DNA from 2 places in the Streptomyces sp. NPDC126499 genome. Region 2 is predicted to be linked to the other one. Evidence: riboswitches for the same ligand, from Rfam matches in the RefSeq annotation. Region 2 holds a riboswitch; the other holds the start of a gene.

Region 1 (3,840 bases), on a different contig from region 2:
GCGCACCTTCTCCAGCATCCAGTCGGCGACCGGGTCCTGGGCCAGGTCGAGCAGGATGAGGTTGACCGGCCAGGCGACCTCGATCCGGCCGAGGGCGCGGCCGAGGGCGTCCAGCGGGGTGGCGGGGTCGGCTTCGGGGTGGGTGAGCTGGACGCCGACGAAGAGGGCGGGTTCGGTGCCCTCGACGCTGGCGAGGGCGCGGCGGGCGGTGGCGACCGTGCCGAGGGCCTCGAATTCGGCGGAGGCGGCGGCGAGGAAGTCGACCGGGTCGTCCTGCCAGTCGGGTTCGAAGAGGCGGACGCGGCCGCCGGTGGCGGGCCCGTCCAGGGGCGTCCGGCCGACCCGGCAGAGCTCGGCGACGGCGGCGGGGGGCAGCGGGACGCCGACGGTGCCGCCGGGGTTCACGGCGATGCCGAGCTGCGGGGGCAGGCCGCGGGCGAAGTCGCGGGCGGGGGCGACGGTGAACGACATGTGCTCGCCGACGCAGGCGAGGAACTGCTCGTGGGAGCTGAAGACGGGCACGTAGGCGGAGCCGTCGATCTCCAGGGTGGGCAGGTCGAGGTCGGGGCTGTCGGGGCCGCCGCCGTTGGGCAGGGGCACCCAGACGGGGCTGCGGCCGAGGACCTCGACCAGCCGGCCGCCGGCGGCGGGGTTGCCGAGCGAGGCGGCCAGCACTTCCTCGAGCTCATTGCCCGGCCACGTCACGTCCACGTTCTCGTCGTCCCCTTCCGGCCTTCCGGCACCTGCTGCTGCGGTCGGCCTGGTCCGCCGGACAGGCCATACGCACCTTAATCGCGGCACGCCGCCCCTGTGACCCAGAAGGACGCCGGGAGGGCGGGAGTGGTTCACGCCACGTCGTGGCCCGTCACGTCGCGGCCCTTCATGCCGTGGGCCGTCACGTCGTCGCCCGTCGCGTCCTCGCCCGCCGTCTCGCGGAACCCGATCCGGCGCAGGGCGTCGGCGGCGTCCCGGTCCAGCAGGGTGACCGAGGCGCAGCCGGGCGGCAGGGCGCCGCTCTCGGCGGTGCGCACCAGGCGGCCGACGGCGCGGCGGTGCCGGGCGAAGGCGTAGCCGGAGACGCCGCGGCCGCGGGCCCGCTGGCCGGCGCGGGCGGTGTCGGGGTCGACGTCGAGCAGGATCAGGTGGAGGGCGGCGCCGCGCCTGCGGGCCTCCCGGGCGAGCCAGCCGCGCACCCAGGACTGGGTGCCGCAGTCGTGGACGATCACCCCGGCGCCGGAGCGCAGGGCGCGGCGGAGGCCCGCGTAGTGGGCGAGGCGGGCGAGGGGGCGCCAGAGGGCGTACGGCAGGAAGCGGGGCAGCCGGGCCTCCCAGCGCTCGCGGGTGTGCTGCGAGTCGATGGCGCGGCCGGCCGCGGCGCGGTCCATGAGGGTGGACTTCCCGGCGCCGGGCAGCCCGGAGACCACGACGACGTCGCCGGCGGCGAAGGTCAGCACGCGGGGACTGCGGCCGCCGCGCTCGCGCAGGTCGCGCAGGATCCGGGCGCGGCGCCGGCCTCTGACCCGGTCGCGGGCGCGGGCTCGGGCGGCCGCCCGCTGAACGGGTATCCCGGGACTCGCCGCGTAGGCGCCGGTGCGCTGGATGGTCATCTCTGCTCCCCCTGTCGGGCCTGCCGGGACCCTGCCCACGAAGTGTAAAGAAACGGTAATGGGACACAAGCGATTTGCCCGGCGGACCCGCCGTGCAATGATGAGCGCCACGCGCTCGCAGCGCGCACAACCGCATACCGGCCGCTCGAATCCGCGCGGGAGAGTCCCGGGCCGCCAGGCGCAGTCGCGCCGAGCGTCCCCGGGCGCCGAAGGAGCAAGAACCTCCCTTGAATCTCTCAGGCCCCGTACCGCGTGGATGAGGCAGATCTGAAAAGCGGGCCGCACCTGTCGCGGCCCCACCCAAGGTGCAAGCCGAGGATGCCCTCGGTGAACCTCTCAGGTTCCATGACAGATGGGGAGGATCGTCCTCACCGTCATGTCATGTCGTGCCCTGCACGCCCTGGGACCCGGGAGCCACCCCATGAGCACTGCCCCCCGTCTGACCGCGCTCGATGCGCTGCATCGTTCACTGGGCGCGACCATGACCGACTTCGCCGGCTGGGACATGCCGCTGCGCTACGGCAGCGAGCGCGACGAGCACAACGCCGTACGGACCCGGGCGGGCCTCTTCGACCTCTCCCACATGGGCGAGATCACCGTCACCGGCCCGCAGGCCGTGGACCTCCTGGACTACGCCCTGGTGGGCAACATCTCCACCGTCGGCAACGGCCGCGCCCGCTACACGATGATCTGCCGCGAGGACGGCGGCATCCTCGACGACCTGATCGTCTACCGCCTCGGCGAGACCGAGTACATGGTCGTCGCCAACGCCTCCAACGCCCAGGTGGTCCTGGACGCCCTCACCGAGCGCGCGGAGGGCTTCGACGCCGAGGTCCGCGACGACCGCGACGCGTACGCGCTGATCGCCGTCCAGGGCCCGGAGTCCCCCGGCATCCTGAAGTCCCTCACCGACGCCGACCTGGACGGCCTGAAGTACTACGCGGGCCTGCCCGGCACCGTCGCGGGGGTGCCGGCGCTGATCGCCCGGACCGGCTACACCGGCGAGGACGGCTTCGAGCTGTTCCTGAAGCCGGAGCACGCCGAGGGCGTGTGGAAGGCGCTGACCGAGGCGGGCGCGGGCGTCGGCCTGATCCCCTGCGGCCTGTCCTGTCGTGACACGCTCCGCCTGGAGGCGGGCATGCCGCTGTACGGCCACGAGCTGACCACCGCGCTCACCCCCTTCGACGCGGGCCTCGGCCGGGTCGTGAAGTTCGAGAAGACCACCAACGAGGGCCGCTTCGTCGGCCGCGAGGCGCTTGAGAAGGCCGCCGAGCGCGCCGAGACCGCCCCGCCGCGCAAGCTGGTCGGTCTGGTCGCCGAGGGCCGCCGGGTCCCGCGGGCCGGCATGTCGGTGGTGGCGAACGGCGAGGTGATCGGCGAGATCACCTCCGGCGCGCCGTCCCCGACCCTGGGCAAGCCGATCGCCATGGCCTATGTGGACGCCGCCCACGCCACGCCCGGCACCGAGGGCGTCGGGGTCGACATCCGGGGCACCCACGAGCCGTACGAGGTCGTGGCACTGCCGTTCTACAAGCGTCAGAAGTGACAGACGACTGACAGGGATGTGCCAGAAGTGACGTATCCCTCAGCGATTCGTCTCATGGTGCATCTCACCTCGCAAGACCCGCGTTCATCAGCACTCCCCCGATCCAGGAGAATCAGGTCATGAGCAACCCCCAGCAGCTGCGCTACAGCAAGGAGCACGAGTGGCTGTCGGCCGTGGAGGACGGCGTCGCCACGATCGGCATCACGGAGCACGCGGCCAACGCGCTCGGTGACGTCGTCTACGTGCAGCTTCCCGCGGTCGGCGACAAGGTCACCGCGGGCGAGTCCTGTGGCGAGCTGGAGTCCACGAAGTCCGTCAGCGACCTGTACGCCCCGGTGACCGGCGAGGTCGTCGAGGCCAACCAGGACGTCGTCGACGACCCGTCGCTGGTGAACTCCGCCCCGTTCGAGGGCGGCTGGCTGTTCAAGGTGCGCATCGAGGCCGAGCCGGAGGACCTGCTCTCCGCCGACGAGTACACCGCCTTCACCGCCGGCTAACCGAGACCCCCCAGGGATCGAAACATGTCGCTTCTGAACACCCCTCTCCATGAGCTCGACCCGGACGTCGCCGCCGCCGTCGACGCCGAGCTCCGCCGCCAGCAGTCCACCCTCGAGATGATCGCCTCGGAGAACTTCGCTCCGGTCGCGGTCATGGAGGCCCAGGGCTCCGTCCTCACCAACAAGTACG
Region 2 (3,840 bases):
ACTACACGCAGGAGGACCTGTTCGCGCAGGCCGAGGCGGAGGCCGCGGCCGGGGCGGTGACCGGGACCGGGACAGCGGTCGGGACCGGGACCGGGACCGGGGCGGCGGGGACGCAGGCGGACGGGCCCGGGGAAGCGGCCACCTCTGACCCCGTTCCGGCCGCGCCCGCGACGGCCACCGAGACCGCCGAGCGGCGCTGGTCGCCGGGACACGACGTGCGGCACGCCGTGTACGGGCCGGGCTGGGTGCAGGGCAGCGGGGTCGGACGGGTCACCGTCCGCTTCGAGGAGCCGGGCTCGCCGCCCGGCCGCGTGCGGACCTTCCCGGTCGACGACCCGGACCTGGAGCCCTCGGATCCGCTGCCGCTCGTCCCGGGCGGCGCGACGGGCGCGGCGGCCTGACCGGACCCGGAGCCGGCCGTGCCGCCCCGCTCAGGCCGGCAGCCGGGCGCTCAAGCTTCCGACGGCCCGGTGCTCAGACGGCCGAGGCCCGGCGCTCAGGCGGCCGTCACGCCTCCTCCTGGCCCGCCAGACGGCCGAAGTCACGGTCCGGGGCGTCCTGGGGCACGGCAGGCAGCGTGAGGTTGTAGTGGCGGTAGAGCTGGAGTTCCTGTTCCGGCGAGAGATGGCGACCCACGCCGAAGTCGGGCGCGTCCTTGATGAGGGCGCGCTCGTACGGGACGTGGAGGGCGTCGCCCACCAGTTCGCTCGGCTCCAGGGGGACGAAGGCGTCACGGCTGAAGAGGCCGGTGCGGACGGCGGCCCATTCGGGGACCCCCGTGGCGTCGTCGAGGTACACCTCGTCCACGGTGCCGATCTTGTTCCCGTCCCGGTCGTAGGCCTTGCGGCCGATCAGGCTGCGCGGATCGATATCGGTCTGCACGGTCCCTCCAACGGGTCGCAACTGCGCTACACCCCTACGAAAGTGCACATCTGGGATGTCGGCCACTTGAGCGATGGGAGAAGGAACGGCGCTGGTAGGCTGGCTGTGGCTGTCGACCCCGCGCGGGAGAGTCCTCCGGAGAAGGCTTTCGGAGGCGCCGAAGGAGCAAATCCTCCCCGGAATCTCTCAGGCCCCCGTACCGCGCGGACGAGGTCACTCTGGAAAGCAGGGCGGGCGTCACGGCATCCGCTCTCACCGACGGTGAAAGCCGGTCCTCCGCGAGGCGGGCCGGTGAAGCTCTCAGGTTTGGATGACAGAGGGGGAGGCCGTCCGGGCACCCGCGCCGAGGTGCCCCTCGAAGGTCGTGACGACCAGGAGGCCCCCGTACATGACCGCCAACCGCACTCCGCTCTCCGAGCTCGAGCAGGGCATCCCCTTCGAACAGCGGCACATCGGACCCGACGCCGAGGCGCGGGCCAAGATGCTCGCCCAGGTCGGTTACGGCTCCCTGGACGAGCTCACGGCCGCCGCCGTGCCGGACGTCATCAAGAACACCGAGGCCCTGGGCCTGCCGGCCGCCCGCACCGAGGCCGAGGTACTGGCCGAGCTGCGTGCCCTCGCCGACCGCAACCAGGTCCTCGCGCCGATGATCGGCCTCGGCTACTACGGCACCTTCACCCCGCCGGTCATCCTCCGCAACGTGATGGAGAACCCGGCCTGGTACACCGCCTACACGCCGTACCAGCCGGAGATCTCGCAGGGCCGCCTGGAGGCGCTGCTCAACTTCCAGACCGTGGTCGCCGACCTGACCGGTCTGCCCACCTCCGGCGCCTCCCTGCTGGACGAGGGCACCGCCGCCGCCGAGGCCATGGCGCTCTCCCGCCGGGTCGGCAAGGTCAAGGACGGCGTGTTCCTCGTCGACGCCGACGCCCTGCCGCAGACCATCGCCGTCATCGAGACCCGCGCCGAGCCGACCGGTGTCGAGGTCGTCGTCGCCGACCTGTCCGCCGGCATCCCGGCCGAGGTCGCCGAGCGCGGCGTCTTCGGCGTGCTCCTCCAGTACCCGGGCGCCTCCGGAGCGATCCGCGACATCAAGCCGGTCATCGACCAGGCCCACGAGCTCGGCGCCGTCGTCACCGTCGCCGCCGACCTGCTCGCCCTCACCCTGCTGGCCTCGCCCGGCTCGCTCGGCGCGGACATCGCGGTCGGCACCACCCAGCGCTTCGGCGTCCCCATGGGCTTCGGCGGCCCGCACGCCGGTTACATGGCCGTCCAGGACAAGCACGCCCGCTCCCTGCCCGGCCGCCTGGTCGGCGTCTCCGTCGACGCCGACGGCAACAAGGCCTACCGCCTGGCCCTGCAGACCCGCGAGCAGCACATCCGCCGCGAGAAGGCCACCAGCAACATCTGTACGGCGCAGGTCCTCCTCGCCGTCATGGCCGGCATGTACGCCGTCTACCACGGCCCCGACGGCCTGAAGCAGATCGCCCGGCGCACCCACCGCTACGCCGCGATCCTGGCCGCCGGCCTGCGCGCCGGGGGCGTGGAGCTCATCCAGGGCGCCTTCTTCGACACCCTCACCGCCCGCGTCCCGGGCCGCGCCGACGCGGTCGTCGCCGCCGCCCGCGAGGGCGGGGTCAACCTGTACCGGGTCGACGCCGACCACGTGTCGATGTCCTGCGACGAGACGACCACCCGCGCCCACATCGCCGCCGTCTGGACCGCCTTCGGCGTCACCGCCGACATCGACGCCCTCGACGCCGTCACCGAGGACGCGCTGCCCGCCGACGCGCTGCGCACCGACGCGTACCTGACCCACCCGGTCTTCCACGCGCACCGCTCCGAGACCTCGATGCTGCGCTACCTGCGCAAGCTGGCCGACCGCGACTACGCGCTCGACCGCGGCATGATCCCGCTCGGCTCCTGCACCATGAAGCTGAACGCGACCACCGAGATGGAGTCGGTGACCTGGCCGGAGTTCGGTCAGATGCACCCGTTCGCCCCGGTGGAGCAGGCGCAGGGCTACCTCACCCTCATCACCGAGCTGGAGGAGCGCCTCGCCGAGGTCACCGGCTACGACAAGGTGTCCCTCCAGCCGAACGCCGGCTCCCAGGGCGAGCTCGCCGGTCTGCTCGCCGTCCGCGCGTACCACCGCGCCAACGGCGACACGCAGCGCACCGTCTGCCTCATCCCGTCCTCCGCGCACGGCACCAACGCCGCCTCCGCCGTGATGGCCGGCATGAAGGTCGTCGTCGTCAAGACCGCCGACGACGGCGAGGTCGACGTCGAGGACCTGCGGGCCAAGATCGAGCAGTACCGCGACGAGCTGTCGGTGCTGATGATCACCTACCCGTCCACGCACGGTGTGTTCGAGGAGCACGTCTCCGAGATCTGCGGCCTGGTGCACGAGGCCGGCGGTCAGGTGTACGTCGACGGCGCCAACCTCAACGCCCTGGTCGGCCTCGCCAAGCCGGGCCACTTCGGCGGCGACGTCTCGCACCTGAACCTGCACAAGACCTTCTGCATCCCGCACGGCGGCGGCGGCCCCGGCGTCGGCCCGGTCGCGGTGCGCGCGCACCTCGCCCCGTACCTGCCGAACCACCCGCTTCAGCCCACCGCGGGGCCGGAGACCGGCGTCGGCCCGATCTCGGCCGCCCCGTGGGGCTCCGCCGGCATCCTGCCGATCTCCTGGTCGTACGTGCGCCTGATGGGCGGCGAGGGCCTCAAGCGCGCCACCCAGGTCGCCGTGCTCGCGGCGAACTACATCGCCAAGCGCCTGGAGCCGCACTACCCGGTGCTGTACACGGGCCCGGCCGGTCTGGTCGCCCACGAGTGCATCGTCGACCTGCGCCCGCTGTCCAAGGCGACCGGCGTCAGCGTCGACGACATCGCCAAGCGCCTGATCGACTACGGCTTCCACGCGCCGACCATGTCGTTCCCGGTGGCCGGCACCCTGAT

Evidence for each region. A riboswitch is a leader RNA that binds a small molecule or an ion and turns the genes downstream of it on or off. The one in region 2 is predicted to bind glycine.
Region 1: another riboswitch for glycine. It lies ahead of gcvT (glycine cleavage system aminomethyltransferase GcvT); the one in region 2 lies ahead of gcvP (aminomethyl-transferring glycine dehydrogenase).

Annotation. Positions count from the first base shown of each region.
Region 1 is NZ_JBEOUO010000004.1:344,692-348,531, reverse strand. Features, by position in the region: gene ABTZ91_RS08250 (enhanced serine sensitivity protein SseB) at 1-711, opposite strand, end outside; gene ABTZ91_RS08245 (AAA family ATPase) at 846-1,607, opposite strand; glycine riboswitch at 1,754-1,868, shown strand; gene gcvT (glycine cleavage system aminomethyltransferase GcvT) at 2,029-3,153, shown strand; gene gcvH (glycine cleavage system protein GcvH) at 3,273-3,650, shown strand; gene glyA (serine hydroxymethyltransferase) at 3,675-3,840, shown strand, end outside.
Region 2 is NZ_JBEOUO010000027.1:10,149-13,988, forward strand. Features, by position in the region: gene ABTZ91_RS29310 (DNA polymerase IV) at 1-401, shown strand, start outside; gene ABTZ91_RS29315 (PRC-barrel domain-containing protein) at 508-882, opposite strand; glycine riboswitch at 996-1,094, shown strand; gene gcvP (aminomethyl-transferring glycine dehydrogenase) at 1,271-3,840, shown strand, end outside.